DNA from 3 places in the Fusibacter sp. JL298sf-3 genome. Region 2 is predicted to be linked to each of the others. Evidence: riboswitches for the same ligand, from Rfam matches in the RefSeq annotation. Region 2 holds a riboswitch; each other region holds the start of a gene.
The links. A riboswitch is a leader RNA that binds a small molecule or an ion and turns the genes downstream of it on or off. The one in region 2 is predicted to bind cobalamin.
Positions count from the first base shown of each region.

Region 1: linked by a shared signal. The riboswitch ahead of ACR6HW_RS14655 (DUF4430 domain-containing protein) and the one ahead of cobT (nicotinate-nucleotide--dimethylbenzimidazole phosphoribosyltransferase) in region 2 are both predicted to bind cobalamin.
Region 3: linked by a shared signal. The riboswitch ahead of ACR6HW_RS03105 (DUF4430 domain-containing protein) and the one ahead of cobT (nicotinate-nucleotide--dimethylbenzimidazole phosphoribosyltransferase) in region 2 are both predicted to bind cobalamin.

Region 1 is NZ_CM132608.1:3,062,425-3,072,772, forward strand. It holds gene ACR6HW_RS14615 (GNAT family N-acetyltransferase) at 1-279, shown strand, start outside; gene ACR6HW_RS14620 (DUF6199 family natural product biosynthesis protein) at 307-507, shown strand; gene ACR6HW_RS14625 (hypothetical protein) at 529-984, shown strand; gene ACR6HW_RS14630 (histidinol-phosphatase HisJ family protein) at 1,051-1,863, opposite strand; tRNA gene ACR6HW_RS14635 (tRNA-Thr) at 2,026-2,101, opposite strand; gene ACR6HW_RS14640 (YitT family protein) at 2,176-3,015, opposite strand; gene ACR6HW_RS14645 (UbiA family prenyltransferase) at 3,152-4,117, shown strand; gene ACR6HW_RS14650 (methyl-accepting chemotaxis protein) at 4,171-6,168, shown strand; cobalamin riboswitch at 6,204-6,368, shown strand; gene ACR6HW_RS14655 (DUF4430 domain-containing protein) at 6,599-7,000, shown strand; gene ACR6HW_RS14660 (hypothetical protein) at 6,991-7,491, shown strand; gene ACR6HW_RS14665 (class I SAM-dependent methyltransferase) at 7,515-8,117, opposite strand; gene helD (RNA polymerase recycling motor HelD) at 8,289-10,348, shown strand, end outside.
Region 2 is NZ_CM132608.1:1,321,747-1,332,094, reverse strand. It holds gene ACR6HW_RS06575 (ADP-ribosylglycohydrolase family protein) at 1-746, opposite strand, end outside; gene ACR6HW_RS06570 (cob(I)yrinic acid a,c-diamide adenosyltransferase) at 779-1,318, opposite strand; gene ACR6HW_RS06565 (rubredoxin) at 1,485-1,652, shown strand; gene ACR6HW_RS06560 (hypothetical protein) at 1,666-2,532, shown strand; gene ACR6HW_RS06555 (biotin transporter BioY) at 2,619-3,167, opposite strand; gene ndk (nucleoside-diphosphate kinase) at 3,322-3,732, shown strand; gene ACR6HW_RS06545 (NAD(P)H-dependent flavin oxidoreductase) at 3,716-4,792, opposite strand; gene ACR6HW_RS06540 (branched-chain amino acid aminotransferase) at 5,063-6,088, shown strand; gene cobT (nicotinate-nucleotide--dimethylbenzimidazole phosphoribosyltransferase) at 6,256-7,308, opposite strand; cobalamin riboswitch at 7,440-7,615, opposite strand; gene ACR6HW_RS06530 (pyridoxal phosphate-dependent aminotransferase) at 7,763-8,947, shown strand; gene ACR6HW_RS06525 (hypothetical protein) at 9,157-9,582, shown strand; gene ACR6HW_RS06520 (sensor histidine kinase) at 9,880-10,348, opposite strand, start outside.
Region 3 is NZ_CM132608.1:637,391-647,738, reverse strand. It holds gene ACR6HW_RS03125 (aminoacyl--tRNA ligase-related protein) at 1-642, shown strand, start outside; gene ACR6HW_RS03120 (winged helix-turn-helix transcriptional regulator) at 647-955, opposite strand; gene ACR6HW_RS03115 (nitroreductase family protein) at 1,152-1,655, shown strand; gene ACR6HW_RS03110 (flavodoxin family protein) at 1,664-2,284, shown strand; cobalamin riboswitch at 2,407-2,583, shown strand; gene ACR6HW_RS03105 (DUF4430 domain-containing protein) at 2,710-6,069, shown strand; gene ACR6HW_RS03100 (S-layer homology domain-containing protein) at 6,279-9,101, shown strand; gene ACR6HW_RS03095 (DUF4430 domain-containing protein) at 9,112-10,017, shown strand; gene ACR6HW_RS03090 (energy-coupling factor transporter transmembrane component T) at 10,018-10,348, shown strand, end outside.

The DNA of each region.
Region 1 (10,348 bases), 1.7 Mb from region 2:
GGCTTTATTGGTCTAATGGACACTTACATCGCCGGAATTTTCGTGCGGGAAACCCACTGGGGAAAAGGCGTGGGACGCGCACTTCTTGAAACGGCAAAAGCACAAGTGGACACGCTGACGCTCAGTGTTTACAAGGCCAACGAAAAGGCCTATCGTTTTTATTTAAAAGCGGCTTTTCAAACGGTGGCCGAGCGACCGGATTTAGAGGCGGGGGCGGTAGCCGTTGAAATGGTATGGAAAAAGGAACCCCCTCGCGCAAAGGCGTGCGTGTCATCATAGAAAATCACATGAGAGAAGGAGAGCTTTATGAATCTTTTTGGTAAACTGGTTTTGTCACTGGTGTTGGCACTTGGCATCGTCAACCCTAAGTTGTTTTTAAAAGTTACAGAGTTTTGGCGTGTGACGCACACGAGGGAGCGTTCTGAGATGGCGCTCAAAATGACGCGCATCCTTTCGGCGGTGGCCCTTATTTTCTTTTGGGTGATGCCGCTGGTGTACAAGTCTTAATCCTCTATAGAACGCGAGGTGATGATGCGAGGGATTAGAGTTTTAAGAACGAAGACACTTGAAGGGTACCTATTGAAGACCTCTTGGGCGAGTAACAAGACAGTGGGCTTCACTTTAATTTACGACTGCAGAAGGCCGAGCACTTTAAACGACTTCCCCTACTTGACTGGGATTGAAGATCGAGAAACCTTTGGTCGAGCCAACTACATTAAAGTGTGGCACATGATCAGTCCATCTATAGACAACTCGGCAGTGCTTAGTGAACTGGAGGTCATGGTAAGTTGTCTTTTAGAACCACTTGAAGGTTGTCACTGGAATATGGAAAAACAGGTTGTGACAGACCGCCATCTGAACCACATGTCTCAGTCGAGAGCGATTATGTTCGAGTTCTTTGAAGCGCTACTTAAATCAGAGGGGTGCGAAGAGGTGCTCAAAAAGGTCACAGACGATTCGTATAAATATTTATCACAAGATTGATAAGATAAAAAAGACGCCTACAAGTGAGCACTTGACGGCGTCTTTTTTCTTGAAATTTATCAGAGGCTACAGCTTGTGAAAGACCGGCTGCCGCTTTTCAAACGTACAGGCGTATTGGAAGCCCAGTGCTTTTAAGTGGGCGACATTTGCCTCATAGGCATGGGCGACATATCCGGTGGAATGGGCATCGCTGCCGAGGGTGATAATCTCTCCACCGAGGTCTTTGTAGAGCTTTAAAATCGGTGTGTCGGGGTTGTTGTGTCCGAGGTTGTATCGATGACCACCGGCGTTGACCTCGATGCCTTTGCCACTTTCAATCACCTTCTTCAGTAGCGTTTCAACATAATCTGAAAAAGCTGAAAAAGGGACATTTCTCGTCTGAGGGTGGTACCTCAGGTAGAGATCGAGATGTCCGAGAACGTCGTAATTATCGTATGCGCATATGTTGTTGAAGTACGCTTCAAAATACGTTTGAATGGCCGTTTTAGCAGAGCCGTCTGTAAAATGTGGGCTGAGGTAGACGTCTTTTTTTTCCAGCGTGTGAAGCGAGGCCAAAATAAAATCAAATGGATAAGCTTTGCACAGAGCGTCGTTTTTTTCTGCTGAAATTTCTTGAAGGCCGATTTCTGCCGCATAATGTAACTTGATAACGCCGTCGTACCGGCGATTAAATGCCTCGACTTGATTGAAATAAGCCGGCTGGTCAAAATCCCACTCGGTGGTGCGAAGCGATGGGTCGCTGTCGTAATCCACGTGCTCGGTGAAGGCAATGTGGGTTACCGATTGGTCGATTGCCGCTTGAAGCATCTCTTCCATCGGTGCTTTTGAGTCACTTGAAAAGTCACTGTGGACGTGAAAATCCATTTTAAACGGTTTCATAAAAGCCTCCTCAATTTAGACAAGTCGTTGGCATGTGTTTACGGATTGGCAGTAGGGGTAATAAATGCACGCCTCCACAAAGCCATTAAAGTTCCCTGTTTTTCTGCAACAACATTTGTTGTTAAAAAAGAAAAACCTCTAGCTTGTGCTAGAGGTTTGAATTGGAGCCGACGATGAGATTCGAACTCACGACCTACGCCTTACCATGGCGTTGCTCTACCTGCTGAGCTACGACGGCATTCTTTTGTTATTATAAATGATTTTTTTATAAAAAACAAGAGAAAATTCAGGTGATTAATTTTTTTTAATGTTCTAGCTGAAAAAGCCTTCGCCGAGGACTTCCCGCACGTTAGAGACCATCACAAATGCCTTAGGGTCAAGGGCTCTGACGTGGGTTTTCAATCGGACGAACTCTTTTTTACCCATCACCGACGTGATGATTTCTTTGTCGCTCATGGTGTAGGCGCCTTTAGCCGTGTAGATGGTGGCGCCTCTTTCGAGACTTTCCACAATATACTTTTGAATGGCAACGGACTCGCTCGAGATAATGGACACATTGACTTTTAGATTGAAGCCCTCTATGGCCGCATCGATGATAAAGCCGTTCATAATAATGCCGAGAAGTGCGTAAACAGCCAGCTCTATGCCGAAACTGAAAGCGGCGAGTGTGACGACGACGAAGTCCGCCATGAGCAGTGAGCGGCCGATATCGATGTTGAGGTATTTGTTCAACACCTTTGCTATAATATCGGTACCACCTGTCGAGGCGTTTTGATTAAAGACGATGCCGAGGCCCAACCCAGATACGAGGATGCCGGCGATTAAGTTGACGAGTAAGTCGTCGACAATCGGACCGTCTAGAGTGACGAAAGCGTCGAAAACGTATACCAGCCCTGTCAATAGGGCAGCAGCGTAGATGGTTTTCGCGCCGAAAGCCTTGCCGATGGTTAAAAAGCCGATGCCGAAGAGCACGACGTTGAGGATAAGCAGAGCGTTCCCAATGGAAATTGCGGGAACGAGCTTATGCGTAACAAGGGCGAGACCTGTGATACCCCCAGTTGCGAGGTTCGCCGGAATAAAGAAGAGACAGATGCCGGTAGCGACCAGCAGTGCCCCAAGTGAAATCAGCAAGTACGATCGTATATTCTTCATGAAACACCTCCAATGATGCAATCTGATATTATTATACGTTTCCGAACATAAGGCGTCAATTGATGTTACAAGCTTTTTAATATATGGTATACTGTATAATCGATGTGTCGATAGAATAATAAGAAGGTGAAAAAAGATGATTAAGAAATTTTTAAAATTTGTAGAAATTCAGACAAAAGTCGCAAGTGTCCTGCCGTTTTTGATGGGGACGTTGATGGCGGCTTATTCCGGTGTTGAGCTCGATGCGATTAACGCGCTGTTGATGCTGACGGCCCTGTTGCTCGTGGATATGGGCACCACAGGTCTCAACCACTATATGGACTATCAAAAAGCGGAACTTAAAGAAGGGTATCATTACGAAGTGCACAACCCCATGGGGGCAGGTGAACTGTCGGTCAAAAATGCGCAATTGGTCCTATATGCACTCTTTGGTCTAGCCGTTATAATAGGACTTGTTTTATTTGTTCGAACGGATTATATTGTACTTTTATTAGGTGCGGCTTCCTTTGGCGTCGGGATGCTGTATTCGCTTGGACCGTTGCCCATATCGAGAACCATTTTAGGCGAGGTGTTTAGCGGCAGCTTTATGGGGGGCATCATTCCGTTTTTAGCGTTTTATATCCACAGTTACAGCAAGCAACCTATTCGCGTACACTTGCAAGGCGGCTGGTTGACTGTTGCCTTAGCGCATCAGGTGCTCTTGCCTATCGCGTGGCTTTGCGTGCCGTTTGTTCTGCTGATTGCCAACATCATGTTGGCCAACAACATCTGCGACAGAGAAGAAGACATCGTTAACAAACGCCATACACTACCGGTGGCCATCGGCCGTCAGGCTGCAGTAAAACTTTATATTGGCAATGTCATAGCGGCTTACGCCGTGGTTTTAATCGGAGTATTGTGTGGGGTTCTTCCGACGGTACTGCTCGGCGTTTTTGTTTTGACGCCGATTGTCTACAGGCAGACCGAGCGCTTTGTAAAAGCACCTGTAAAGGGAAAAACCTTTGTTTTGGCGGTTAAAAATTTCGTTATGACAGCAACAGTTGTAAATATACTACTTTTTGTAGGGGTACTGGTGAATGAATGGATCGAACTCGGGGTATAAAAGCGAATATTACGATTTTTTAATGAGGCGCTTTTATAGCGAGGAGGGTTTGTATGAATGAGATTAAAGTTAAGAGAAGTATTAGAAAACTGGTCATTTCAATTTTTGTAGCAGTTATTCTAATCGTACAAATTTTAGTGGGGGGGCTCACTTATTGGCGGGTATCCGGTATTATTAAGAGCGACCAATTAAAAGCCACACAGGATGTGGGCGATCAGATAGCCATGTCTATGGAAAGCTATTTGTCGGGCTATCAGGGCATTGTCGAAGCGCTTTCTAAACAGGCGTTGCTGGCGGATCCGGCGATAAACGAACGCGCTATTTTAGAAGTCCTCGACAGTTATGCGTCGAGCAACGACGGCATTTTCTCCATCTATATGGGAACGACAGCCGGCAAGATGTTGGTGAAACCGGACGACGACCTCGGAAGCGACTACGATCCGCGGACGCGCGACTGGTACACACTGGCCAAAGACAGCGGTAAATTTGTCTGGACAGACGCTTATTTCGACGACACGGTAAACGCCATGATGATTACAGCGTGTGCACCGGTGTACAACGCACAGGGAAAATTCGCAGGCGTTATCGCCGCTGATTTATTGCTCGACACTCTAAACGATCAGACCAAAGATTTGAGAATCGGCGAAAAAGGTTATCCGATTACCGTGGATGCCAACAACATTATTATGACCCATGTAAACCCGTCAAAAATCGGCGAAGAGATGGATTCTGAAGTCATTAAAGCCGCTTTGGTTGAAGGCCGCATGGAGACCTTAGACTACACCAATACAGAAGATGGTGAAAAGCACAAAAAACTGGCTTCGTTCTCACCGATTGAAAGCGTGGGCTGGACTGTTGTTTCAAGCTTCTATTACGACGAAATTCAAGCGGATTTAAACACCATTATTACAAACATCGCCTTGGCGTCATTGCTCGGCTTTGTCATTGCCGTGATACTGGTCTTCTTGTTTACAAAGAGCTTTAACGATAACATCAAGCGACTTGTCGAAGCGATGAAAACCGCTCGTACCGGAGACCTCAGTGTTCATTCGGATATTCAATCCAAAGACGAGATCGGCGTGTTGAGCAAGTTCTTTGATGAAACCATCTCAGACCTTGGGAAGTTGGTAAACAATGTTCAGCAAGTGTCCGGACAATTGACGACGTCGTCGCAAAGCCTTGCAGCTACAAGTGAAGAAGTAAGTGCTTCTGCAGACGAAGTGGCGAAGACTGTTGAAGACATCGCCAAAGGGGCACAAGATCAAGCACAAGATGCCGAGCAGAGTACTTTGGTGGCGCGTGCACTCTCAGAGAAGTTCGTCAGACTCAACGAGTTCACAGACGAGATGCTGCTTTCTGCTAAGAGCACAACAGAGGCGTATGAAGGCGGTCTTAAATCCGTCGGCGACCTCAGCGATAAGAACAGAGAATCGATGGACGCCAACAAGGCCATTGAAACTGTTATTTTACAACTTAACGATCGCACACAGGAAATCGGCGGTATTTTGGATTCCATTTCGGCGATTTCAGTTCAAACCAACCTCTTGGCACTTAACGCCTCTATTGAAGCGGCGCGCGCCGGAGAGCACGGCAGAGGCTTTGCAGTTGTCGCTGAGGAAATCAGAAAGCTGGCTGAAGAGTCTGCCAATGCAGCAGAGCAGGTTAAAGAAATCGTCCTCAACATCCAACAAGACGGTGCTGAGTCGGTGAGCAGTATGACGACGCTCAAGACGATCTCAGAAAATCAAAACAGCGCGGTGAACGACGTTATCGGCGCCTTTGAAACCATTAAGTCGGCGTTCCAAAAAATCACGCGCAACATCGATGAAATCGGTCAGTCTGTATCGGAAGTTAACGAAGACAAGGAGCGCATCGTCAGCAGTATTGAGAACATCTCAGCTGTTTCAGAAGAAACGGCTGCCGCTTCAGAAGAGGTAACCGCTTCTATGGATCAGCAGACCTTTGCCGTGGAGGAAGTGGCGAAGTCCGCACAAGACCTCAACCAAATTTCTGTCCACCTCAATGAAGAAATCAGCAAGTTCAAAATCTAGTTGCAATTGGCTTTTAAATTCATTATAATGAGTAAGAACAACAGAACGTCAACAGGTGTCGCAAGACTTAATAGGGAATCGCTTAGCGAGCTGTCCCAGCAACCGTATGGCCGACGAACGCCACATACCACTGCGCAAGCGGGAAGGGTGGTCAGAGGATGAAGCCTAGCCGGTAGACCTGCCGTTGATGAACGATAGAAGTCTCCTGGGAAGTGGGATGGAAATGAAGCTGATACAGCCCGTTTTCCCTTTGGAGAACGGGCTTTTTACGCGTGAGAAGGCGCTCTTGAGACAAAGCGATTTTTAGAAAGGTTGCCGAGTAAAGCTCGGTGGTGAGAATCGACTTAAAACCTCGAGACGACGTCGGATGTTGTTGAAAAAAAAACAGACGTTCTCAGTGCGAGAGCGGATAATTACTAAGGAGGCTATAATGAAAAACAAACTGGTCATTGCACTGGTTGTGGTATTGGTTGCAGTAGGCGCACTTTTTGCCTACAATCAATTCTTCGGTGCAGAAACACAAGAGGGCTCAAAAGCCGTTACAGTTGAAGTGGTTATCCCGTCGGAAAACATCGATGAAAAAATGACACTTCACACCGATGCAGAATACTTATACGATTTGCTCGAAGAGAAGAAAGAAACACTCGGGACTGTATTTGACGAACAAGATTTTGGACCGATGCTCATCGGTATGAAAGGGTATGTGGCAACGCAAGAAAAGAAAGAGTTTTACCACATTTCCATCAATGGAGAACCCGCTATGGTCGGCGTAAAAGACATTCCGGTACTCGACGGCGACGTCTATCGGTTTGAGATTCAAAATTGGGAATAAAAACGAGAGATTTAACCCTCATAGCCATTTTATCCGCGGCGCTAACCGCGGGTAAGATGGCCTTATTTAGCATTCCAAACGTGGAAATTGTCACGTTTTTGCTCATTGTGTACACCGTTGTTTTTGGCAAGACGCGGACACTGCTTGCAGCGTTTGTGTTTGTAACCACCGAGGTGTTGTTGTGGGGGTTTGGGACTTGGATAATCGGCTATTACTTTATATGGCCGTTGCTGATTGTGATGGCGAGTTTGTTGTCGAGGGTTACGCGAAATGAATACGCCTATGCAGGGCTCTCGGCAGTATTTGGTTTCACATTTGGCTTGATGTTTGCTATCTTTGAGTCGTTTTTTTACGGCGCCGCCTACGGCTTTACGTATTGGATCAGCGGCTTGCCGTTTGATATCGTACACGGCGTGTCAAATTTTCTCATTGCGCTGTTTTTATTTAAACCCGTTGTGAGAACTGTTGAAAAAGTAAAACCGCATATGTAAAGAAAAACTCTAAACGCGTTGGTTTAGAGTTTTTTGCATTCTGCGAGCATTAAAAAATACCGTTTTTCAGGTAAAGGCTGTTCAATGGTGTCGCCAACTTGATGGTACATAGTCACCTGGTCGAAAATTTCGAGGCGCTCTAAAAATTCGGCCTCAGTGTATTGGTGAACGTGGTAGGGACAAGTGCACGGCTGGCCGACGCCTCTGCCAAATGGCGTCGAAATAAACAGCGTACCGCCGGGAACCAAGAGGTCGTAGAGCGTCTGAAGAAACTGCCTGTCGCCGTGAAAGTGCTCGATGGTTTCAAAGCTGATGATGACGTCAAAAGTGCCGAGCTTTGACGGCAGTGTTTTGTCCAGTGCGTCCCCTACGAGAAATTGGCGGTTTTCTCCCCCGTAGTGTTCAGTTGCGTAAGCGACAGTTGCCGCGTCGATGTCGACGCCGACGTAGCCGGTTACTTGGAGGTTGTGGATGTGGTCTGCGCCGTAGCCTGAGCCGCAGGCGATGTCTAAGACACGGCCCTTACAGTGAGACTTGACGAAGTCGTAGCGCGCTTGATGCTCAATGAGCATGCCGTTGGTCGGGCGCATATTTTTAGGGTACACCCGTTCCTCAAAACGTTTCATAATAGGTCCTTTCGTTACATAGTGATTAAGATTATATCAAAAAAGGCGCTTTCTTTAAATGCCCAATTGAAACCAAGGCGTTAAATGTGGTAAAATAATTTTCCACGAATTTCACCAGTGTCGACTTAAACGCGCGGAAATCCAAGCGATTTCCCTATGAGAAAAGAGGCAATGATGACTGAACGAAAACACCCAGAATTCGAGTCAGAGGAAGCGCGGCTCTCCTTTACAAGAGACTATATGCGCATGACCATTCACGCCACTGAGCAGTACAAAGCGCTCTACGGGCGGAACGTCAAAGAGGCCATGGCCGATCTCGATGTCCTGGACGGTTCGCAAAGCTACATCAGCATTATGTTAAACACGCGTTATATGGAGATGGCGGAAAAAAACTATTTGAGTTTGACGCGTTCCTATGACAAACCTTATTTTGCACGGATTGATTTTAGGGCAGACGGCAGTGACAAAATCGAACAAATGTACATCGGCAAGACGTCGTTGATGAAAGAAGACGACGATTTGCCGATTATTGTCGATTGGCGCGCGCCGATTGCCAGTGTTTATTACGAGGGTCGACTCGGTGAAACCACTTACGATTCGCAAGGGGAAACGTATGGCGGCGAACTCCTGCTCAAGCGCCAATACGAGATTGAAAAAGGCGTGCTCAAGCGGTATATGGACATCGACATCGCCACCAACGACGCTTTGCTGCAGGCATCACTGAATGCAGGTGCCGACAACCGGTTAAAAGATATTGCCACGACGATACAGGCGGAGCAGAACCGAGTGATACGGGCAGATATGCGCAAGCCCCTGATTGTACAAGGCGTCGCCGGCAGCGGCAAGACCACTATAGCCCTTCATAGAATCGCTTACTTTATCTACACGTATCAGGACATTATACGGCCTGAAGCGTTCATGATTATGGCACCCAATCACCTGTTCCTCAACTACATTTCCCAAGTGTTGCCGGAGCTCGGTGTGGAGAAAGTCGTCCAGACGACTTTTGAAGCTTTTTTTAGAGGGTGCACGGGCCTTCGAATGAAAATCGAGCCGCCGATGAAAAAACTGACGACTTACTTTGAGCGCGGATACGATACGGCGCTGTCGGTTTCAAAGTACAAGGGGAAATTGGCGTACAAAGTCCATGTGGAAGCGTACTTCAAAGCTTGCGAAGCGGCGTTTTTACCGACGGTGCCCTTTGTCTACGAGGGGCATGTGCTCATGTCTGCCGGAGAAATGAGAAAGCTCTTACGTGAGGATTTGGGACACCTGCCGCTATACAGGCGATTGAAGACACTGGAAAAAACATTGAAAATAAGAACGCAACAACAGTTTGAACGGCTGAGAAAACGCGCCGTAACACACTATGACGGCACCATTGAACACCTGCTCAGAACACTGCCACCTGACGAACAGCGACGGGAAAAAGTTGTGGCGTTAATGGACGAAAAGGCATCGCGGCTCCAAAAGTTGGACGCCGATGTAAAAACGCTGGTCAAAGTGTATATGCAGGCCTTTGAAAAAATCAAGTTGTTCGACCACTACAGGGCATTTGCCACTTTTCTTCAATCGACGCCCTCGGCGCCGGAAGCCGTGGGGGCACATCTTGAAGCACAGCTGAAAGCACGTCAACTGGAAAAAGAAGATATGGCGGCACTGATACTGCTCAAAGCCCTATTTTTCGGCGTAGACGGCGCCAGTGACATCAAGACGATTGTCATCGACGAAGCACAGGATTTCAGCCCCTTTGAAGTGGCCGTTATCCAAAACGTCTGTAAGACAGAGATGCTGACACTGCTCGGCGATGTGTCACAGGGGATTCACGCTTATAGAAGTATGGACAGTTGGGGAGAGCTCATCGGCGAAGTATTCCGTGAAGACCACGTGACGTATTTGACACTTGAACAAAGCTACAGAACGACTGTGGAAATCATGGCAGTTGCCAACCACATCATCGGCAAATGGGAAAACGCTGAAAAAGTTTTGGCAAAACCCGTTATTCGCCACGGAGAAAAGCCTGTAATTGAGTCACATGCGTCGGAACAAGCTTTGTATGACGCGTTGGAGAACGGACTAGCGGAATGTGTCGACGCAGGTTATCAGTCGATAGCGCTTATTTTAAAGACGGAAAACGAATGTAAAAAAGTATTGCAGGCGCTGAAAAAGCGCAAGCAATATGCACCTAAAATGCTAAAGGGTGACGAATCGGAATACGAAGCGGGAATGGT
Region 2 (10,348 bases):
CCTCCTGCAAGTAGATTTTCTTTCATCGCAGCGGCAAAATTGTTCTTATTCTTTAGTAGAATTAATAAGGTGCTCGGAAAAGCGTATTGGCAGGAGCAACTTTGACCGATATCTTTGACGGCGTCGACTGTAGGCGCATTGATTCTGTTCAGAACATTTTCATAGTGTTGTTTGACCAGCGGGAAATCGCCTACAAGGGTCTCTAGTGACTTTTCGAAATCGTGTCCGATGACAATCTCTTGTATCCACTTAACCGTGAACTCGGCGATTTGAAGGAGCTGAGGGTCATTGTGCGTCATTTGAACGTAGGATTTGACGAACTGCAAGAGCTTCGTGTCGTCGAAATGGTAGTAGAGGAGGGGCGCAAGGGTCGAGACCCCTGATAAGTCATCGGATACGGCACCGATATGGCATTTGGCATCGAGTTGTTCGAGAGATTCTTTAGAGGCTCGATCCATGTAGCCGTTGTAGTGCTTCATGTAGTTGATCCAGTGATTCTGAAAGACTTGAATGTTGAACCCTTCGTTGGATGCGATGCTTTTAAGGAGTAGGAGACTTTGGTCACCGTAATGGGTAAAGTCTCCTGCATTTTTTTCTGCGTGAAAGAGGCTGGCCGTCGGTTCTTCGTAGTGGTCGACCTGTCCGAACTCCAAGGCTATTTTTTCCGTGTCATAGACCCAGTGCAAATTCAGGGCCAGTGCATCACCGATAAATGAGCCGAAAAGCATCCCGTTAAGTCGTTTCATACGTAACGCCTCCTTTTTTAAAACAGTGGAGCTTATTTGATAAACTCCACGCGGTGTAATTCAGTTTCTGAGTATCTGGCAAGTGTGTAAAGCGTGTCTGAAAGCCTGTTGACATACTTGACGAGTTCCGCTCTTAGCGGCGCTTCTTCAGAGAGCGTCAATATACGGCGCTCAGCGCGTCTACACACAGTTCTGGAAATATGCAATGCGGCACAAAAGTGGTTACTGCCCGGGATGATAAACTGGAAAACTTCGTCTCTGTTCATTAGATCGAGGTAGTGGTCGATGATTTGCTCGAGCCACTCGATGTCTTTTTCAGTTACGCGTTCGGGGAACTGATCGCCTTTTTCAGTGGCGAGTTCACCGGCAACGTTGAAAAGTGATCGCTGGATTTTAAATAATATTTGACGAATGTCGTCGTCCTCGCAGTAAGTTCGGGCAAATCCAATGTTGGAGTTGAGTTCGTCTACAGTGCCGTAGCTCTCCACTCGAGTTGAATTTTTATCGACACGTGTGCCGTCGTACAAACTCGTTTGTCCTTTGTCACCTGTTTTTGTGTATATTTTAATCATAATTAAACCTCCGAAATTGATTGTAATGTATTCATCTTTTACCCGAAAAAACATCAAATTCCCTAATTTATAAAAAGAAAATGTGAAAGTTTTTTTATAGGTGGTATAATAAGAATAAGCGAACAGAGAGTCTCTGTTCGAATTGACGTAATGAATGGAGGTAAAAATGGAAGTTTACAAATGTACAGTCTGCGGTTACTTTTACAAGCCGGAAAGGGGCGATTGGATGAGTGGTATTCCCAAAAACACGCCTTTTGATGAAGTTCCGGAAGACTGGCGCTGCCCGTCGTGCAATCAGCCGAAGATGGCATTTGTTCCAGTAGCCTCTAAATAGTAGGGAGGTAAATATGACCAAAACGTACAGTTGCATCACAGATTATTTCGAATCAACATACGATTTAAACAGCATCCAGACATTACCCATAACCGACAAATTCAGACTGATTCAATACATCAAGCTCGTGGGAAGTGCCAGCGATGTCGCTAGAGAAAAAGACATAGCAGCGATAACAAAATCGCCGTATTATGAAATGGACCCGACCTTTCACCTGCTCATCTCGTTAATCGCCTCGGGGATCAGTGAAGAAATCGTCTCAGAAGTCGTCGACTCTTACGCGCATCATTTTGGCGACAGTGCCGTCTTCAGAGCCAAATTGATTATACTGGGCTCAGGGGCCTTGATGATTCAGCGAGGCATTGATACAGAGAGTATTTTGAGTTATCTCGTATCCCTACTGGGCAACGCTTTCTTAAAAGACAATTACGAGCGCATCTACCGGGAAAAAGATGCCCTCGATTTAACCGGTGATAACATTATCGACATTAAATACAGAGATTTCGACTACACGTACCGAAAGCTCAAATACGACTTACTCGCTTTACTTAAAATGCGCCGGGAACTAGGGTATGACAAGGTTAAAGAAATTGTATTTTCACAATACGATAACACAGAGCTCCGATTCTACTTCAAACTCTTAGACCTTAAAAACAAACCGATCAGTGAGCATCTTTACTGCAAACTGATGAAGGACTCGCCTAAAATGGACCGTTTCCTTCTAACGGCGGTACGGTGCATTCTCGATGAAATGAGCATCGTCGAGACACATTACTTGCTCAATGCCGTCATTGGGAAATACACGCGATTTGATAAGCCGTACAGTGAAGTCATCGAGGAAATCAGACAGCGCGAAACCGAAATTTTATCAGTAGCGTAGACGTACAAAACTAAAAAACTCTAAAATAAAAAATCAGTTGTTCAAAGCGAACAACTGATTTTTATTTGTTGTGTGTGGTCTCAAAGTTATTGTGCACCATTCAACTGAACTTTAAGGCGTCTTCTAACAGGTCTGGCAAGCGCCACGGCGATACCCATTTTGATGAGGTCCAGTGGAATATAGGGCAACGACCCTATTTTCAAGGCTTTTACAAAATCGATGTCCAGATTAACGGCCAAGTGAACCGTTCCGATTAAATAAATTATGGCGAGGCCGACGAGCATGGCGCCCACGTCGTAAACAAGGTGCCTTTCCTTGGATTTTTCTATCAAATAGCCCGATGCAAAAGCGCCGATGACAAAGCCGATGAGGTAACCCCCCGTCGGTCCGGCAATTATGCCAATACCACCTGCACCACCAGAAAAAACAGGGAGCCCCAAAGCGCCGAGCAGCACATAAACCAAAACAGACAAAGCGCCGAGTTTGGCCCCTAGAAGAGCGGCACACAAAAAGACGCCAAGGGTTTGCAAGGTGATTGGCACCGGTGAAAAGGGCAGTGGAATAGGCGGAATTGCCGCAAGGACGACGATAATAGCTGCAAAAAGTGCAACAACTGTAAGTTCTCTAGTCTTCATAATTCACTCCTTATAGATTGGTATTCGCTAATAGTATAAGGGGATGACGGTCGATTGTCAACTTTGAATTTGCTTAGGTTAACCAAAAAGTTGTTAGTATCGTCGATTACGGGGTAGAAAAATTGAAAACCCATGAAAAATGAGGAGGTTAACAGTGGCGGGGAAAAAAGCAGAGAAGACATTGGTATTGATTAAACCGGATGCTGTCAAGCGCGGGCTTATAGGTACGATTATTCATCGGTATGAAGCGGCTGGACTTGAAATTGAAAAAATGAAGTGGACGGTACCATCGGAAACCGTATTAAAAGAGCATTACGCTGAACATATCGACAAGCCATTCTATGGTGATCTGTCGGCGTTTATGCAATCGGGACCCGTAGTCGCCATGGTGCTTTCCGGCAATGAAGCAGTGGCGCGCGTGAGGCAAATCAACGGCGCCACCGATTTTAAAAAAGCGGACTGCGGCAGTATAAGGGGGCATTACGGCTGTGACATCACCGAGAATCTGGTTCACGGTTCCGACAGCGTGTACAGTGCCCAAAGAGAAATTAGAGTGTGGTTCTAGCCGCCTCTTGTACGAGGGTTGACATAAGCGCTTCCACAGAGACGATTTCTTTGACTTTGTGAACGTTCTTACCGGCGAAGAAAAGACCGGTGTCCACATGACCGTTTACCGCTTCAATAAGCGCGTTTGAAATACAATAAGGGGTGGTCTTGGGGTCGCATGTTCTCAGACAATCGACGCAGTAACGAATAGGAGGCTTTATGCCTTCTTTTAATTTGCCGATTAAAGGGGTGACAATGGCGCGTCCTGGCATACCCACAGGGCTGATAATAATCTCAGTATCAGTTGCCTTTGCAGACACGTAGAGCTTTTTAAAGTTCTCATGTGCGTCGCATTCGTGTGTGGCGACAAAACGCGTGGCCATCTGTACACCTGAGGCGCCGGCATGAATGGCTTCTGCAATGTCCTTGCCGTCGAAGATGCCCCCGGCGACGATAATCGGTATTTTTTTATGGTATTTTTCTTCGTAGGGGGTTAAAATTTTCTTGATTTCTTCAATGCACATCTTGTAATTGTATGTTTCTTCTTGGAGCTCTTTGAGCTTAAAACCGAGGTGCCCTCCGGCCTCAATGCCCTCTAGAACAATGGCATCTGGAACGGTTTGGTAGTTGCGGTCCCATACTTTAGTCAAGAGTGCGCAGGCCTTGGCAGAAGAAACAATAGGCGCGAGTTTAGTGGCGCTGTTTTTGACAAATGCCGGGAGTTCCGTGGGGAGTCCAGCACCTGAAACGATGAGATCGACACCTTCTTTAACTGCGGTCACAACGTGTTCTGCATAGGCGTTCATCGCCACCATAAAGTTGACGCCGAGCACGCCGTTCTTTGTCTTTTCTTTTGCCTTTATAATTTCGCGCTTGAGGGCGCGCAGATTGGCTTCGAGTCTGTTGGTTTTAAAGTCGCTTTCCGCGTACCCGAGATTGACGCCGGAGAGCACGCCGAGACCGCCTGCATTGGTAACGGCGCTGGCGAGACCCGACCGCGTGACGCCGATACCCATGGCACCTAAAACAATAGGGTAGCGCACAGAAAGTGTGCCGATGGTCAAACTTTTCAAATTCATATAGAGCCTCCATATCGTGTATATACAGCCATCATACAGCGATTGAACAGAGCGGGCAACAAGGGTCTTTGAAATGCTATAAATTTGTTATAAAGGTTTTATATTTGTACATCGCACTGGTAAATTGTCTGAGACTATTATATAATAGCTGTGGGTAACCTTTTTCCAAGAAAGCGTTTTACACAAAACCGTCGGCTAGTGAAACGCCGATGGGTCAAGCGCCCGGCGGCAACATGTCGTACGGGCAAAAAAGTGAAAGGAGCTTGGAAGATGAAAAAGCAAGTCGATATCGATTGGAACAATTTGGGGTTTGGCTATTATAAGACGGACCTACGCTATGTGTCAATCTGGAAAGATGGCGCATGGGACGAAGGCAAATTGGTAGAGGACAACATGATTTCTATTAGTGAAGCCTCTACGGCGATTCACTATGGACAGCAGTGTTTTGAAGGTCTAAAGGCCTATAGAACACCAAGCGGAGAAATTCAGTTGTTCAGACCTGATGAAAATGGCAAGCGTCTTAACAGAAGCTGTCGCCGTATTTTAATGCCTGAAGTTCCAGTTGATAAATTTATTGATGCTTGTATGCAAGTTGTTAAAGCAAATGAACACTTTGTACCGCCATACGGCACCGGCGCGTCTTTATACCTTCGACCATATGTAATTGGCGTTGGACATAACCTCGGCGTTAAACCGGCACCGGAATTCATGTTTGGTATCTTCTGTGTACCGGTTGGCGCATATTTTAAAGGCGGCATGTCACCGGTTAACTTTATGATTGCGGATATGGACAGAGCTGCACCACACGGTACAGGCGCTGCAAAAGTTGGCGGTAACTATGCGGGAAGCTTATTGCCTCATGAAGAAGCTGTTCAAAGAGGCTTCGCAGATTGTATTTATTTAGATCCTGCAACACACACTAAAATTGAAGAAGTCGGTGCGGCAAACTTCTTTGGTATTACAAAAGACAATAAATTTGTGACGCCAAAATCACCGTCAATCTTGCCGAGTATCACCAAGTACTCATTAATGCACTTGGCGGAGCACTACTTAAAAATGACTGTTGAAGAACGCGACTGCCGTGTAGACGGACTCGACGAGTTTATCGAAGCTGGCGCCTGCGGTACTGCAGCTGTTATTTCACCTATCGGCGGCATTGAAGTCGGCGGCAAACTTCACGTCTTCCACAGCGAAACAGAAGTTGGCCCTGTGACTAAGAAGCTTTACGATACGCTCGTAGGTATCCAATTCGGAGAAGTAGAGGCACCTGAAGGTTGGATTTACAAAGTTAAATAGAGCCTAAAAGAGACAGCTTATTGAATTGAAACTGACCCCTTATCTGAAGGACTTATAAGTCTTTCAGAATAAGCGGTCAGTTTTTTTAGTTGCTTTGTATAAGTTTTAAATTAGTAGCTGGGGTTAAATGACGCGTCTCTGTACCGCCTTTAGTAAGCGCCGGTACACTAGACGACGCCAAACCCCGCTTCTTCAAAGGTAATCATATGGGCATTCATTGCACACGCGGCTTGAAAGGCGTTAAAGGCCATTATGGCGCCACTCCCTTCCCCCAGCCTCATGTTGAGGTCGAGAAACGGTTTTAGGCCAAGGCGCTCAGTTGCAAGCGCCGCCCCTTTTTCAAGGGAAACATGAGAGGCAAAGAGGTACTCTTTGACTTTCGGCTCCAGTGCACAGGCGACAAGCGCTGCCACTGTGGAGATGTACCCGTCGATAACCACGGGGACTTTAAGCTGGGCGCCACCGAGCATGACGCCGGCCATTCCTGCAATATCTAAGCCCCCGACTTTTGAAAGGACGTCTAGCGCATCCGTGGGATCCGGTGTGTTCCTCAGCAGAGCGCGTTTAATAACTTGCGCCTTGTGGGGAATCAGATGTTCGGGGAAGTTCGCGCCCATACCTGTGAGCACTTCAGGCGATTCACCAGTTAAAACAGATAAAATAGCTGTGGAAGGTGTGGTGTTGCCAATGCCCATTTCCCCTGTGCCCAATAGGTGAGCCCCATTTTCGACGGCAGTATGTGCCATTTCAATGCCGACTTCCAAGGCTTTTATGGCTTCAGTTCTCGTCATCGCAGCAGTTTGCGTCATGTTGGCAGTCCCGTATTTGATTTTTCGATTGATAATGGCATCGTAGGGCACCTTCTCGGAGTTGATTCCGATATCTACGGTATAGAGTCGGCTGCCAAATGCTTTGGTGAGTGCGCCTATTCCTGTAAGGCCTTTGGTCATATTAATGGCTTGCATGAGTGTCACCGGCTGAGGTGCCGAGGCGACGTGTTCTTCGCAAACACCGTGATCCCCGCACATAACGATTACAGCGGTGTGTTCAATTCGTGGAAAAGGCGTCCGCATAATGCCCGACAGGCGAACGGCGATTTCCTCTATTGTCCCCATAGAGCCTTGAGGTTTAATCAATTGGTCGACGCGAGCTCTCACGTGCGCCGCCATTTCCAAATCTACAGACTCAATTTGTTTTAAACAGTTGTTTAGTGTATACATATTATACGCCCCTTTATATGAATTACAAATACGCGCGGCTTATTAGCACGTCGACGCCCTTTGGAGAAAGACAGGGGTCTCACTAAAAAAAGCCCACTACCCCCTTTGGGGGCAATGGGCTTTACCGTCGCTCAATTTGCCGATAATAGGCAGGTCTCCTGGCTCAGCGTCTCCGAGGGGGTACGCCTTCCCGCCCGAGGGCAGTGGCATCGTGTACACCTTCTACGCAACACAGTGATGGGTTCGCTTAGGCTCGTCCTAATTCCCTATTCTCCTCAGTTGAGGCACCTAGTATCATAGCAATTTTATAGGAAAACAAAACCGCTGTCAAGCGCAAGTTCTCCACAAAGGGTTGTTAAAAAATTTTAAACGGTACAAAAAAATTGCAAAACCCGGAATTCATGTTATAATGAAAGCAAATGCATTGTAGCGAAAATATAAGGAGGGCGTTGATATGATTTCAAAAGTCATTCAAGAAAATTTACAAAATGCATCATGGATTAGAAAGATGTTCGTCGAAGGCGCAAAATTAAAAGCGGCTTATGGCGAAGACAATGTATACGACTACAGTTTGGGCAATCCATATTTTGAACCCCCAAAATCCGTTATCGATAAATTAAAAGAAGTGGTCAATGCCGATGAACCCGGCGCGCACCGCTATATGGACAACGCAGGTTATAAAGAAGTTCGTCAAAAAGTAGCGAACTCAATTAATAAAGATATTGAAAAGCCAATTGGCAGCGAACACGTCTTAATGACTGTCGGAGCGGCAGGCGGTATCAACGTCGTCCTGAGAACCATCTTAGATTTTGGACAAGAAGTCATTATCATTGCGCCTTACTTTGCGGAATACAACTTCTACATTAAAAATCACAACGGCGTCCCAGTGGTCGTCAAAGCAGATGACAAAACATTTGAACCGGACTTAGGCGCCTTTGAAGCGGCGATTACAGAAAAGACCCGTGCGGTAATGATCAATTCGCCAAACAATCCGACGGGTGTGATTTACTCAGAGGCCCTACTCAAAGAGATGGCCGCTATCGTAAAGAAAAAAGAAAATGAATACGGCCACGCCATCTACGTCTTATCAGATGAGCCGTACAAAGCCCTTGTGTACGAAGGTCACAAGGTGCCGAATATCCATAACATCTTTGAAAATTCCATTATCGTCAACTCGTATTCAAAATCTCTCGGTCTCGCAGGAGAGCGCATTGGTTATATTGCAGTGAACAGCAAAATTGCAGACGTCGAGCTTTTAATGAGCGGTCTCGCATTTGCCAACAGAACGCTGGGATTTGTCAACGCACCGGCTCTTTGGCAGAAAGTAACTGCTGACGCCATTGATGAAACTGTGGATATTCAAGAATATCAGACGAGAAGAGACTTGCTTTACAAGCATTTGGTAGACCTCGGCTTTGAAATCGTCAAACCGGACGGCGCCTTCTATTTCTTCCCGAAAGCGCTTTGCGAAGACGATGTCGAGTTCGTTATGGAAGCGAAAAAGCACAACATTCTACTCGTTCCAGGAAGTGGTTTTGGCTACCCGGGACACTTTAGAATTTCTTATTGCGTGGATTTAGAGATGATCCACCGCTCGTTACCTGCTTTTGAAAAGTTGGCAGCAACTTATAAAAAATAGAGGTTTTACCTTCTAGCATGATGATTTTATAGCAACTTAATAAAAGAATTCACTATCAAAGAACCGGCACAATTTTGAAAAGAAGTTGTGCCGTTTTTTTGTTGTGAACGAGACAATAACGAGATATGGCACCAGATGATGTATTTAGTAGAAACTTAGAGACGTATAGGGGATGAAATGTATGTTGACTTAGAGAGAAGGAGGGGCAAATGAAAAAGGCGATTTTGCTGTTGATTGGGAGTATTCCGTTTTTCCTAGGGAGTTTTATAAATGTCTTGGCGACAGATATCTTTTATGAACATGTGCTGCCTTATAAAGGGATTGGCATCGCTTTTCTAATCGCTTGGTTCTTTGTTGGACGGTTTTCGAATAAACTCGTTGAAAATAAAAAGTCGGCGTTTCTTATCGGCAACGCAATGGCCTTTGCGGTGCTGCTGTTGCTTTTGTACCAAGTGGTTATTTTGGGACATTATTGGTCAAACGTCGTAGGTGTCGCAACTCAATTTTATTATTTACCACTTGTCGGGTTGATGGCTTTGTTTGCGAGAATCTCCACGGCATTGGTGTATGGTGTTTCATTTTTAGCAATGTGTGCTGTATTTTATTGTGGCGCACATAAAGCAAGTGATTCTTAATCGCGGGGATTGCCATAAGCAGCTGTCGTTCGTGTGATTGCTGTAGACAAAGAGTTGCCGGACAAGTACCGTTGGCATATCGAAAAAATAGCAGGAGCCCGTTTTTTAAAGGGGCTTTAGGCTTTTTTGGGGGGCATAGTAACGGCGCCGACGTTGTGCGTCGAGAGCACATTAAAAAACAAAGACCATCGTTAGAGACGGGTCTTTGTTTCAGATGAGGTTTAGAGTATGCGCACTGTTCGAAAAACTATTGCTTTTTCGTGCGCTTGAAACAGCTTTCACAACATAAACTGAAGGTTAAGTCTTTGGAAAAACGCATTTCATCACCGTGCCCTTGCCTTCTTGACTTTCAATCTGAAGGTAGCCGTGGTGCACTTTTAAAAGTGCGTTGACAATGGAGAGGCCGAGGCCTGTGCCGCCAGTCGTGCGGTTGCGGTCGGCACTTACCCTGTAAAAGCGGTTGGTGAGCAGTGGCAGTTCTGCACTGGGAATCCCGGGGCCAAAGTCCACCACTGCGATGACGAGGGTATCCTTCTCCTCGTAAGTGCGTATGTGTATGTCCGATTCCGGTGCGTATTTAACCGCATTTTCTATGAGGGCGCGCATAATTTGCTTCAGCAACTCGCCGTCGCCGTAGAGACCGTCTTTGTATTGCATTTGAAAGATGAAATCTCGGTCTTTGTAGATCTTCTGGCACTCGTACTTGAGTTTCTTCATAAAGAGAAGCAAGTCGATTTCTTCGAGATTGGCAGTTAAGCGGTTGTTT
Region 3 (10,348 bases), 680 kb from region 2:
GGCGATGTGTCGCACGAACTCATGTTGGTGACGCCGATAGGCGAAGATAAGCTGGTGCAGTGCACGGCTTGCGGTCACTTGTGGAACGCAGAAGGTGAAGACTGGACGACTTGTAAAGCTTGTGGCAACGGCGCCCTCGTTTTTAAAAGGGGTATCGAAGTGGGCAATATTTTTCAGCTTGGAGACCGTTACACCAAAGCTATGGGAATGACTTATAGCGACGGTGGTGATGTGAAGCACCCGCTAATGGCGTGTTACGGCATCGGTATGGGGCGATTGGTGGCGTCAATTGCAGAAATCTGTGCCGACGACAGGGGCGTCGTTTGGCCGGCTGCCGTCGCGCCTTGGGCAGTGGAAATCTGCGTGCTTAATTGCTCGGATACCGCTGTAAAAGAGGCGGGGGAAACACTCTATGAGGCCCTATTATCGCAGGGGATAGAAGTCCTTTACGACGACAGGGCCATCCGTGCAGGCGTTATGTTTTCAGAAGCCGATTTGTTCGGTGCGCCGCATCGTCTAATTGTCAGCCGAAAGGCGCTCGACGCAGGCGGTATCGAATGGCTGGATCGAGTGCGTGGCGAAGCGACGGTAATAACAGCGGCGGAATGTGTAGCGGTTCTAAAGGAACGGTTGGCGTTTTAAAGTGCTATAGTGCGTCTGGCAGTGGCTCTTTGCAGTAGGCGTTGTAGTACCCTTCTCCCCACTGGCACATCATCGATAGGACGGGCATTAGGGTTTCGCCAAGCTCTGTGAGGCTGTATTCTACTTTAGGGGGGACTTGTGGGTACACTGTGCGCAAGACGAGGTTGTCCGATTCGAGCTCGCGAAGTTGTTGGGTGAGCATCTTAGGGGTGATATGTGGCATAAGGCGTCTGAGTTCGCTGAATCGCTTCACCCCTTTTGTGCCGAGATGCCAAATGATGAGGGGCTTCCATTTGCCGCCGATTAAGGCCATAGTGATTTCAAATGTGCAGCTGTACTGTTTGCCATTGACCTGAAGTTTTGCACAGGGATTATCCAAGGGCTTCTCCTTTCTAATAGTATCTTTTTAGATACTATAGCACTTAATAGTGCATACTTGTTAATATCAAACTGTTTCGTTAAAATAATAGCATGAATAGGCAAACATATCAAGAGTTAAGGAGGCTTATATGAACGCTATTTTTACGAGAAAGAGTATTAGAAAGTACAAGGAATCCAAACTGTCAGAAGCTCAAATTGAGTACTTGCTCAAGGCGGCCATGCAGGCACCATCTGCGGCGAATCAACAGCCTTGGGTATTTGTCGTAATCGACGACAGAGAGGTGCTTTCGGCTATTGCGGCATTTAACCCCTATGCACAGATGCTGAATACGGCCAGTTATGCTATTGTGGTGTGCGGCGACACGTCAAAAGAAAAGGCAAAGGGATTTTGGGTACAAGACTGTTCCGCTGCAACGGAGAACATTTTACTCGCAGCTGAGGACGAAGGTCTTGGCGCCGTGTGGATTGGCACCTATCCAAATGAAGAGCGCGTCGAAAAATTGAGTGCGCTGCTTCAGTTACCGAAACACATTGTCCCCCTGTCAATTGTAGCTGTGGGTGAACCGGATGAATCGAGAACGGCTCAAAATCGTTACGACGCTACGCGTGTTTACCGCAATTCTTACAAATAGGAGGATGTATGAAAGTCATTGCATTTAATGGAAGTCCCAGAAAAGGCGGCAACACACAACAAGCCCTAGAATGGGTGGCAACTGAACTCGAAAACACGGGTGTAGACGTCGAAATTGTACAAGTGGGGAATCAAAAAATAAGAGGGTGTCTCGCCTGCGGCGCCTGTAAGCGCAATAAAAATGAGAAATGTGTTATCGACGATGACCCGGTAAACGATTGGATTCAAAAAATGAAGGCAGCAGACGGTATACTGCTGGGCTCGCCGACTTATTACGCAGGTGTCGCAGGAACCATGAAGTGCTTTTTAGATCGCGCTTTTTACGTGGCGGGCAACGCGATGCTCAGGCATAAAGTCGGTGCGTCAGTGGTCGCTGTTCGGCGCTCCGGTGGCATTCCGACGTTTGAACAATTAAATCACTACATCAATTATGCAGAGATGATGATGCCCAGTGGCAACTACTGGAATGTCGTACATGGGACAGCACCAGGAGACGCCATTCAAGATAAAGAAGGGCAACAGATTATGCAGACATTGGGCCGCAATATGGCTTATTTGCTAAAGACGATGGCAACCGCCTCAGGGGCACCTGAACAAGTAGAGAAAGTGTACACGCACTTTGTGCGATAAGCGGTTCTTCTAATGACACAGCAGTATTGATGATACGCACTTAAAATAATTGTAGGATAAAAGTTTTATTTCAACTGGATGTAGTTGACAAGTAATATTGGTTGAGATAAACTGATGATGAATTTAATAGGAACGTTCAAGGTGCCGTGAAAACGGATAATAGGGAAGCAGGTGAGAATCCTGCACGGTCCCGCCGCTGTATGAGCTGATTTCACATCATTTGCCACTGCCGTAAGGCGGGAAGGCGGTGTGAAAGGCGACGCTTGAGTCAGAAGACCTGCCTAGAACGCATGTTGCAGTAACTCTACGGGGGCTTAGAGGCAAATGTCATATTTTTTTGATGTTTAAACCCGCCGTGCGCGGGTTTTTTTATATGCAGAAAACACATGATGTTCTGTAGCAAATACAATTATGGGAGGGGTATTATGAAACGTAGAATGTTGGCGCTGCTGTTGGCCGTATTTATGGTGACGACAGCCTCACAAGTAGCTCTTGCGGCAGAAATCGTCTTATCAGTCGAGTCGGCTGAGAATTTTGAAAATGCCAAAGATGCTGAATTGAACTTTGTCGCCGAGAACACCTCGGAAACGGCTTTAGAAGGGTATTTTGTAACGGGGGTGTACGAGTCTGGGACAGACCGTCTATTGACGTACAACTACGTTAAAATGCAGATGCAGCCCGGTGCAAAACAGCACTATGGCAGTTTGCTTCAAATGCCTACAGAAGGTCTATTTTACGCAAAGACTTTTGTATGGGATACTTTAGTTGCACCGAAGACGTTAAGCAACCTATTAACGGTTAAGGGCAATAAAGAACCCGTGGAGTCCCTTACTTTCGCAAGCGGAGATTTACACCTTTCCGTGGGGGCGGAACAAGTGCTCCAAGTTGTCGTAAAGCCCGAAAGTAGACAAGGGGATCCGCTTATCTGGAAATCCAGTGATCCTACTGTCGTCAAAGTAAACGATGGTGTACTGACTGCACTGGCAGAAGGTTCTGCAACAGTGGAAGTACGGACACCAGACGGTGGCAAAACAGCCACTTGTATCGTTGAAGTCGTCAAAAAAACAGCTCCGATTCTAACTGAAGTAACCAAAGCGATTCGCGAAACAGGAGCGTATGTGTATGCGCAGAACGACGCTCCAACAATAGGCAGTATAGGTGGCGAGTGGTCGGTATTTTCGCTAGCACGTGGCGGCATTGACGTTCCTGCGAGCTACTACGACGATTACTACGAACGCGTAGTCGCCCATGTCGCTCAAGAAAGTCAAAAGGAGAAGCGACGCTTTAGCGATAAAGTCACAGAAGTCGAACGCATTGCTCTGGCACTGGCTGCTATTGGCAAAGAACCTTCCAATGTCGGCGGTGTAGATTTATACGATTACATTTGGAACAAAGGGGCCAATTTCCCTAACATTAAGCCAAGTGGAGAACTCGGCGCACGACAGGGCGCTAATGAACTGATTTTTGCACTACTGGCACTCGACGCTAAAGGGACAGCAGAACCACAAGGTGCTACGGCGACAAGACAGTGGATAATCGACAAGTTGCTTGCTGACTATCAGTGTGATGGTGGGGGCTTTGCATTGTCGAAAGCCTTTGGCTTAGACGTCGATATAACTGCGATGGCTTTACAGTCTCTTGCACCGTATCGGGATCAGCCGTCCGTGGCCCTCGCTATTGAAAATGCACTCGATGTTTTGTCTCAAATGCAAAATGACGATGGGTCCTTTCAGTCGAGCTATGGCGATTCAAGTGAAAGTATAGGACAGGTTGTTGTCGCTTTGTCAGCGCTTGGCATAGATGCGCACACAGATGAGCGCTTTGTAGAGCAGAAAGGCACACCTGTAACAGCACTTCTCAGCTATTATGTAGACGGCGGCGGTTTTAAACACGCTAAATCGGAATCGGGTCCCAATGCAATGGCAACCGACCAAGGGCTATACGCACTGGTGGCCTACGAGCGCTATGCAAAAGGTGCGCTTGCCCTTTATGACATGAGGGATGTGGAGAGCAGTATTCAGGAAACGCAGTTAGAGGCGACGCTCGCCATAGAAAAGCGGATTATCGGTAAAGGTGACACACTTTCTAGAGTTTCAATTGGATTTAATGAAGGGGATACCGTTTGGGATGTGTTCGAAAGAGAATTGACTGCGCGCAATATCCCATTTGAGCACATGTACTATGGTACCTATGACAGCGTGTACATTCAATCTATTGACGGCGACGATGAATTTGACCACGGTTCTGGGAGTGGTTGGATGTTCCATGTCAACGGCGAATTCCCAAATGTAGGGGTATCGAAAGTACCGGTTAAACAGGGGGATGCCATTACCTTTGTCTATGTACAGGAGTACAACGACAGCACGTTGTCACTAGCGGATGTAGTAACCCGTTATGTCAGCATTGCCAAAACGGATTATCTCGCAAGTGATTATACGCCGGAATCTTATAGTCGATTGGCACAGGCAATTCAAAGCGCTGAAGTTCTCGTAGCCAATCCAGCGTATCAGGGAAAAGAAATCGACGATGTCAAAGGTTTGGAGCTAAGCGACGCTATAGCGACCATTTTAGCGGCTCAAGAGGCTTTGGTTGTAAAAACCCCTTATGTGCCGACGCCGGCAGTTGTTCCAGACGACTTTCAAAACGATTTATGGTTGAACACCAACTTTCAAATTTTAGGTGTAGGGGAGACCTATCAGCTGGTGAGCAGAAGGGTTCCTGAGATTATTGATGGGCCAATAAGCAACAGCATCACTCATCCTCCTTATCGCTATAGGTTGGTCAGTGGGGACAGTGTTTCGCTTGAAGAGACAACGGCGTCTCAAATGACAGTAACTGCTGTCAAAACAGGTACCAGTGTGGTAGAAGTTTCTTATGACGCAGTAGAAGCAAATGGGAAAATGTACGGCGCCTGCTCTCCTGTTAACAAATCGTATTTTGTGGTAGACGTTCAAGAGACGCCAGACGCACCTTTAGCCCTATCAACGGATATTGCATTACGTAGCTACGACACGGTTTACTTTAGTCAAGGGGAGACGACGCCTTATACATTTACAGTCACTTCAGACGCACCATTTGAAGTGACTGTAAACGGACAGACCCAGCCGACAAACGGCTCACAAGTTACTGTACAGCTTGAAAACAGAAGCAATATTGTAGGGATTCGAACAGCTTCACAAGTGCTCTATTATGTGCTTGATGCCAGAAAAATAGAGGTGGCAGTGGAGAATGAAACCTCTCCGGGGCAACCGCTACGTGCGGGGGATACGGCACATATTGCCTTTAAAGGTATAACGATGCCGGTTTATAAACTCGCTACGATATACAACCCGACTTGGTATGCGCCAAACGGTCAGTGGGGATCGACATATGGCACAACGGTGCGCTATACAAATCCCGACTTGGGAGAGTTGATCTCTTACGACAATGTTCAGTATGAGTTGGCAGAGCACAACGCCATTCGAGTGACTTTACCTGAATCTAAAACATATACTTTAGCAGAGGGACATATTGATTGCGAATGGTGGGGCTCTCCACTAGGTACTGAGCGCGATATGTCTGGTCCTGGAGAACCGAACTTAAACGCAGATGTGTTGAGAGATAAATTTTCTGTGATGCCGTCAATTCAATTGGTTGTGGACGCTCAACCGACAGTTGCCGAAGAAAAAGTCGATCTCGAATCCAACGTTTTAGAAACACCGGAAACACAGGAAGCGCTAGAAGCACCAGAAGTACCAGAAGCGCCGGAAACACTGGAAGTACCGGAAGGTGCAGAAACAAAATGAATTCAATTGGACATTTCTAACAATTAAGTAAGCTGGGATGTCAGTCGCTCCTAAAGGCAAATAAGCGATGACAACACTAGAAAGACCGCTGCAGCTGTTAGCCGTAAAAGCTTAAATCTGTTGCGGTTTTTACTGCTTTTCTACTATACACTAAGGCGTTTTGTCATCGGATCAACTGCCGTTAAAACGACGCCACTGGAGGTTAAACTATGAAAAAATCGTTATGGGTATGGCTGTTAATCATCGCCTTAACTGTAGTGCCCAATTTTGCAGCTGTTTCCGTGCACTACGATGCGGTTACAACCGAGGCACAAATCAGTATAGACAACTTGACTGAAGGGGAAACAGTGAATGTCGTCGTCGAAAAAGACGGCAGAAGGTATTTTGTCGATGCCCAAAAAGCCACTGGAAGTACTCATGTCTTCAGAACGCAATTGCCTCAAAATATAGGGGCGTTAGATGTCGTCGTCAGCGGTGAAGGATTTAGCGAAAGAGCTCTTTTAGAGACAGGAGAAACAACAGTCGTTCTAAATCCCGACACTTTTGAAAGCGAGCGCGCAGATGCCATTGCGCTGAATGTGACACCGAAAGTTGACAGTGTCTTGCCTATTAAAAGCCATACTGCGCGCAAGCAACGCGTCGAAGTGACATTAAACAACGCCCAAACGGTTTCTATGTCCGCGGATCTCTCGCAACTTAAAGAGGACATGCCGCGCTTCATTTGTCGACGAGACGCATACGAACTAGATGTTCCAAAGGGAACCGTAATCACAGGAAATACGTCTAGAATCGCTTTGATGGACCCCCTTTCTGTTGCAGAACCATCCCTTCAAAATCAAGCGGATGCCTTGGGCGTAACCTTTAGCAAAGCCATTCGCTTAGGCAGTGTGGTTAGAACCGATTTTGATCGCCACGTTACACTTGTCTTTAAAGGTGAAGGGGCAAAAGAAGTCCTATGGGTTGAGGGCGCTACGACGACTAAAGTGCCTAAAGATGCCGGACAAGAACACGATGTTTACGCCTATCGCTCGGGAAATGATTTAATCGTTAAGACTAAACACTTCACAGATTTTGTCACTTATCAACCTAAAGACGCCTCTGGTGGCGATACGAAGCCACCGGTGCAAGATACTGTTCAAGTCACTTTGTCAATTGATAAGCTAACCATTGGGAAAGGGTATGTCGTCGCCTCAGAAACACGAACGGCAAACTCAGGTGACACGGTATGGGATGTCCTTAAAAAAGCCTTAGATGAAAAAGGCATTTCTTACGCGCACACATTTACCCCTAAATACAACAGTGTCTACGTAGAGATGATCGACGGTGACGGTGAGTTTGACCACGGTTCGGGAAGCGGATGGATGTATAACGTCAACGGTAGTTACCCTAATTACGGTTGTAGTCTCTACACGGTCTCCAATGGAGACAAGATTGAATGGCGTTATACGACAAATTTAGGGGCTGATTTAGGCGTTGATTTAAGTCAATGGGAAACAGATGAAGAAAAACCCCAGAGTCAACCTGAAAATACCACCAACAAAACAGAGGTACTCGAAACAGAACAAATTCCCAAAGGGCTTAAAAATGCTTTTAAAGACGTAGATAGGCTATCGAAGTGGGCAATAGAGGGGGTTGAAGCTGTCTTTGACAAGGGCTTGATTAAAGGGAGTGACGGTTACTTGTACCCTAAGCGTGAGATTACAAGAGCCGAGTTCACCAAACTTTTAGTCGCTATGCTGGCGCTACCTTCTGTTGACGACGCGTATGCGCATTACGATGATGTCTTGTCGACGGCTTGGTACTACGATGTGATAAACACAGCTCGTGCGTATGGGATTTCTCAAGGTACAGGCAATCGTTTTTATCCTAATCGGGTAATCAGCCGTCAAGAAATGGCTACAATGCTCTATCGTGTAATGGCTTTAGACGAGAAAAAGACATCGACTTTTGCAGATGACGCTCAAATTGCGGCATGGGCTCGAGAAGGTGTATACACGCTGGCCGCAAACGATGTCTTAAAGGGCAATGGCGAGGCTTTTGAGCCGAAAGACGTTTCTACAAGAGAAATGGCGTTTGTCGTCCTGTCGAGATGCCTAGATTTGCCTAAGAAACAGTTGGAAACGAAAGCTACACCAGTTGCTGAAGCCGTAGCTGCAGCAGCTCAATACGTGGGCAATAGCGTAACTTCGCCAATCGTTTCTAGCGTCGGAGGCGAGTGGGCGGTTATCGGTCTTCAGCGTTCGGGGTACCGGACACCTCAGGCTTTTAAGTCAGCGTACTTAGAGGCACTGAAAAAAACACTCGATGAAAAAAATGGACAATTGCACCGTATTAAGTACACGGAATACGATCGTGTGCTGCTAGCGCTTGCGTCCCTTGATATCGATGGTAGCAATTTTGAAGGGTATAATTTAGTGGCGCCTTTGTCTGATTTCAATACCGCTGTTAAGCAGGGGCTAAATGGCCCCATATGGGCGCTTATCGCTTTAGATGCTCGAGAATATGTGCTGCCCCAAGAGGCAGATGTTCCTGTGGTGGCAACGCGACAAATGTATGTTGACTACATTCTAGAGAGGGAAATAGCAGGTGGCGGTTTTTCTTTGACATCAGAAGCCCCTTCAGATGTTGATATTACTGCAATGGCGTTGACTTCATTGGCCGCTTATAAAGATCAACCGAAAGTAAAAGCGGCGATTGAACGCGCTCTAAAATTTTTAGAAAGTGAACAAAATCCAGACGGTTCGTTTTCATCAAACTGGGACACGCAGGCGAGCAGTGAGAGTATTTCACAAGTAATTGTCGCGTTGTCAACACTTGATATCGATGCTTTAACAGATGAACGCTTTGTTAAAAATGGCAATTCACCTGTAGCGGCGTTGTTGACATTTCAGACGAAAAACGGCGGGTTCAAGCATGTAAAAACAGGAGACACAGACCAAATGGCTACAGAGCAGGCACTGTATGCATTGGCAGCGTACCAACGTTATTACAACAAACAGCCGGCCTTATACCATATGCGTACAATGAAATAGTTGGAGAGTCATGAAAAAAAAGATTATATACGGTGTTTTAATTATAGCGGTTTTGGCCATGTCCTATTTTATGACAGGCCCTTTAAAGCCCACTACGTCTATTGAGCCGCTTCCGAGCGTCTCTTCGTCCGAAATCACTCTATCGGAGAAACCACAAGAAACAGAAAAACCCCCTGAGAGGGTAGCTGAAGAAGAAAGCACCTCTCAAATACGAGAAGTACCTGAGGAGGAGACGCCGCTTAAGGCGGTTCCGCCTCAATCTGATGAGCATGACGAACCCGATCAGAACGCCGGGACTACTCCTGAAGAGGTTAAACAGGAAGAAGTCGATGCAGCAGAGATACCTGAATCCGAGCCGGAAACACCACCAGCTGAAGAATCAGCTGAAGAATCTGTGGCGCCTCCGACATCTACTGAAGAAAAAGACGAATATCTAACTGACCCCATACCTGAAGGCAAACCTCAACCTGTAGAGTGGCAAGATACTGAAATCGACACTTCCACAGAGGGATATATTACGCTGTCGGTTAGTTGTAAGACCATTTTGGACAATTTAGACCTCTTAGAACCAAACAAGTTGGAATTGGTGCCTGAAGACGGGGTGATTTTTCCCGAAAAGCAAGTTGCTTTCTATGAAGGTGAAAGCGTCTTTGACGTTTTGCACCGCGAAATGAAGGGCGCAAAGATTCATATGGAGTTTGTAATGACGCCGATGTACAACAGCAACTATATTGAAGGTATTAACAATCTGTATGAGTTCGATTGTGGAGAGTTGAGTGGTTGGATGTACAAAGTTAACGATTGGTTTCCCAATTATGGTGCCAGTCGATACCAACTAAAAGAGGGCGATGTCGTTGAATGGGTGTATACTTGTGATCTCGGTCGGGACCTTGGTGCTTCCGGATGGGGGAAGTAAATGAAAAATGATGTTTTTTCTAAAAGTCACCCTTATGTAACTTTGCTTTTCTTTATAGCAGTTATCGGTGCCAGTATGGTACTTAAGCACCCCGTGTTTCAGGCCATCAACCTTCTGGCGGCGTGTTTTTATGCTTTTGCCTTGAAGGGGGGGAAGCAGGTCAAGTTTTCACTCTTGTATCTGTTGCCTATGGCGGTACTCATTGTCGTAGGCAACCCACTTTTTAACCATGAGGGCGCAACGATACTCACGTATTTACGCGATGGGAACCCATTAACACTCGAGAGCATACTCTATGGGGTTTCATCTGCGGTGATGTTGTTTAGTGTAA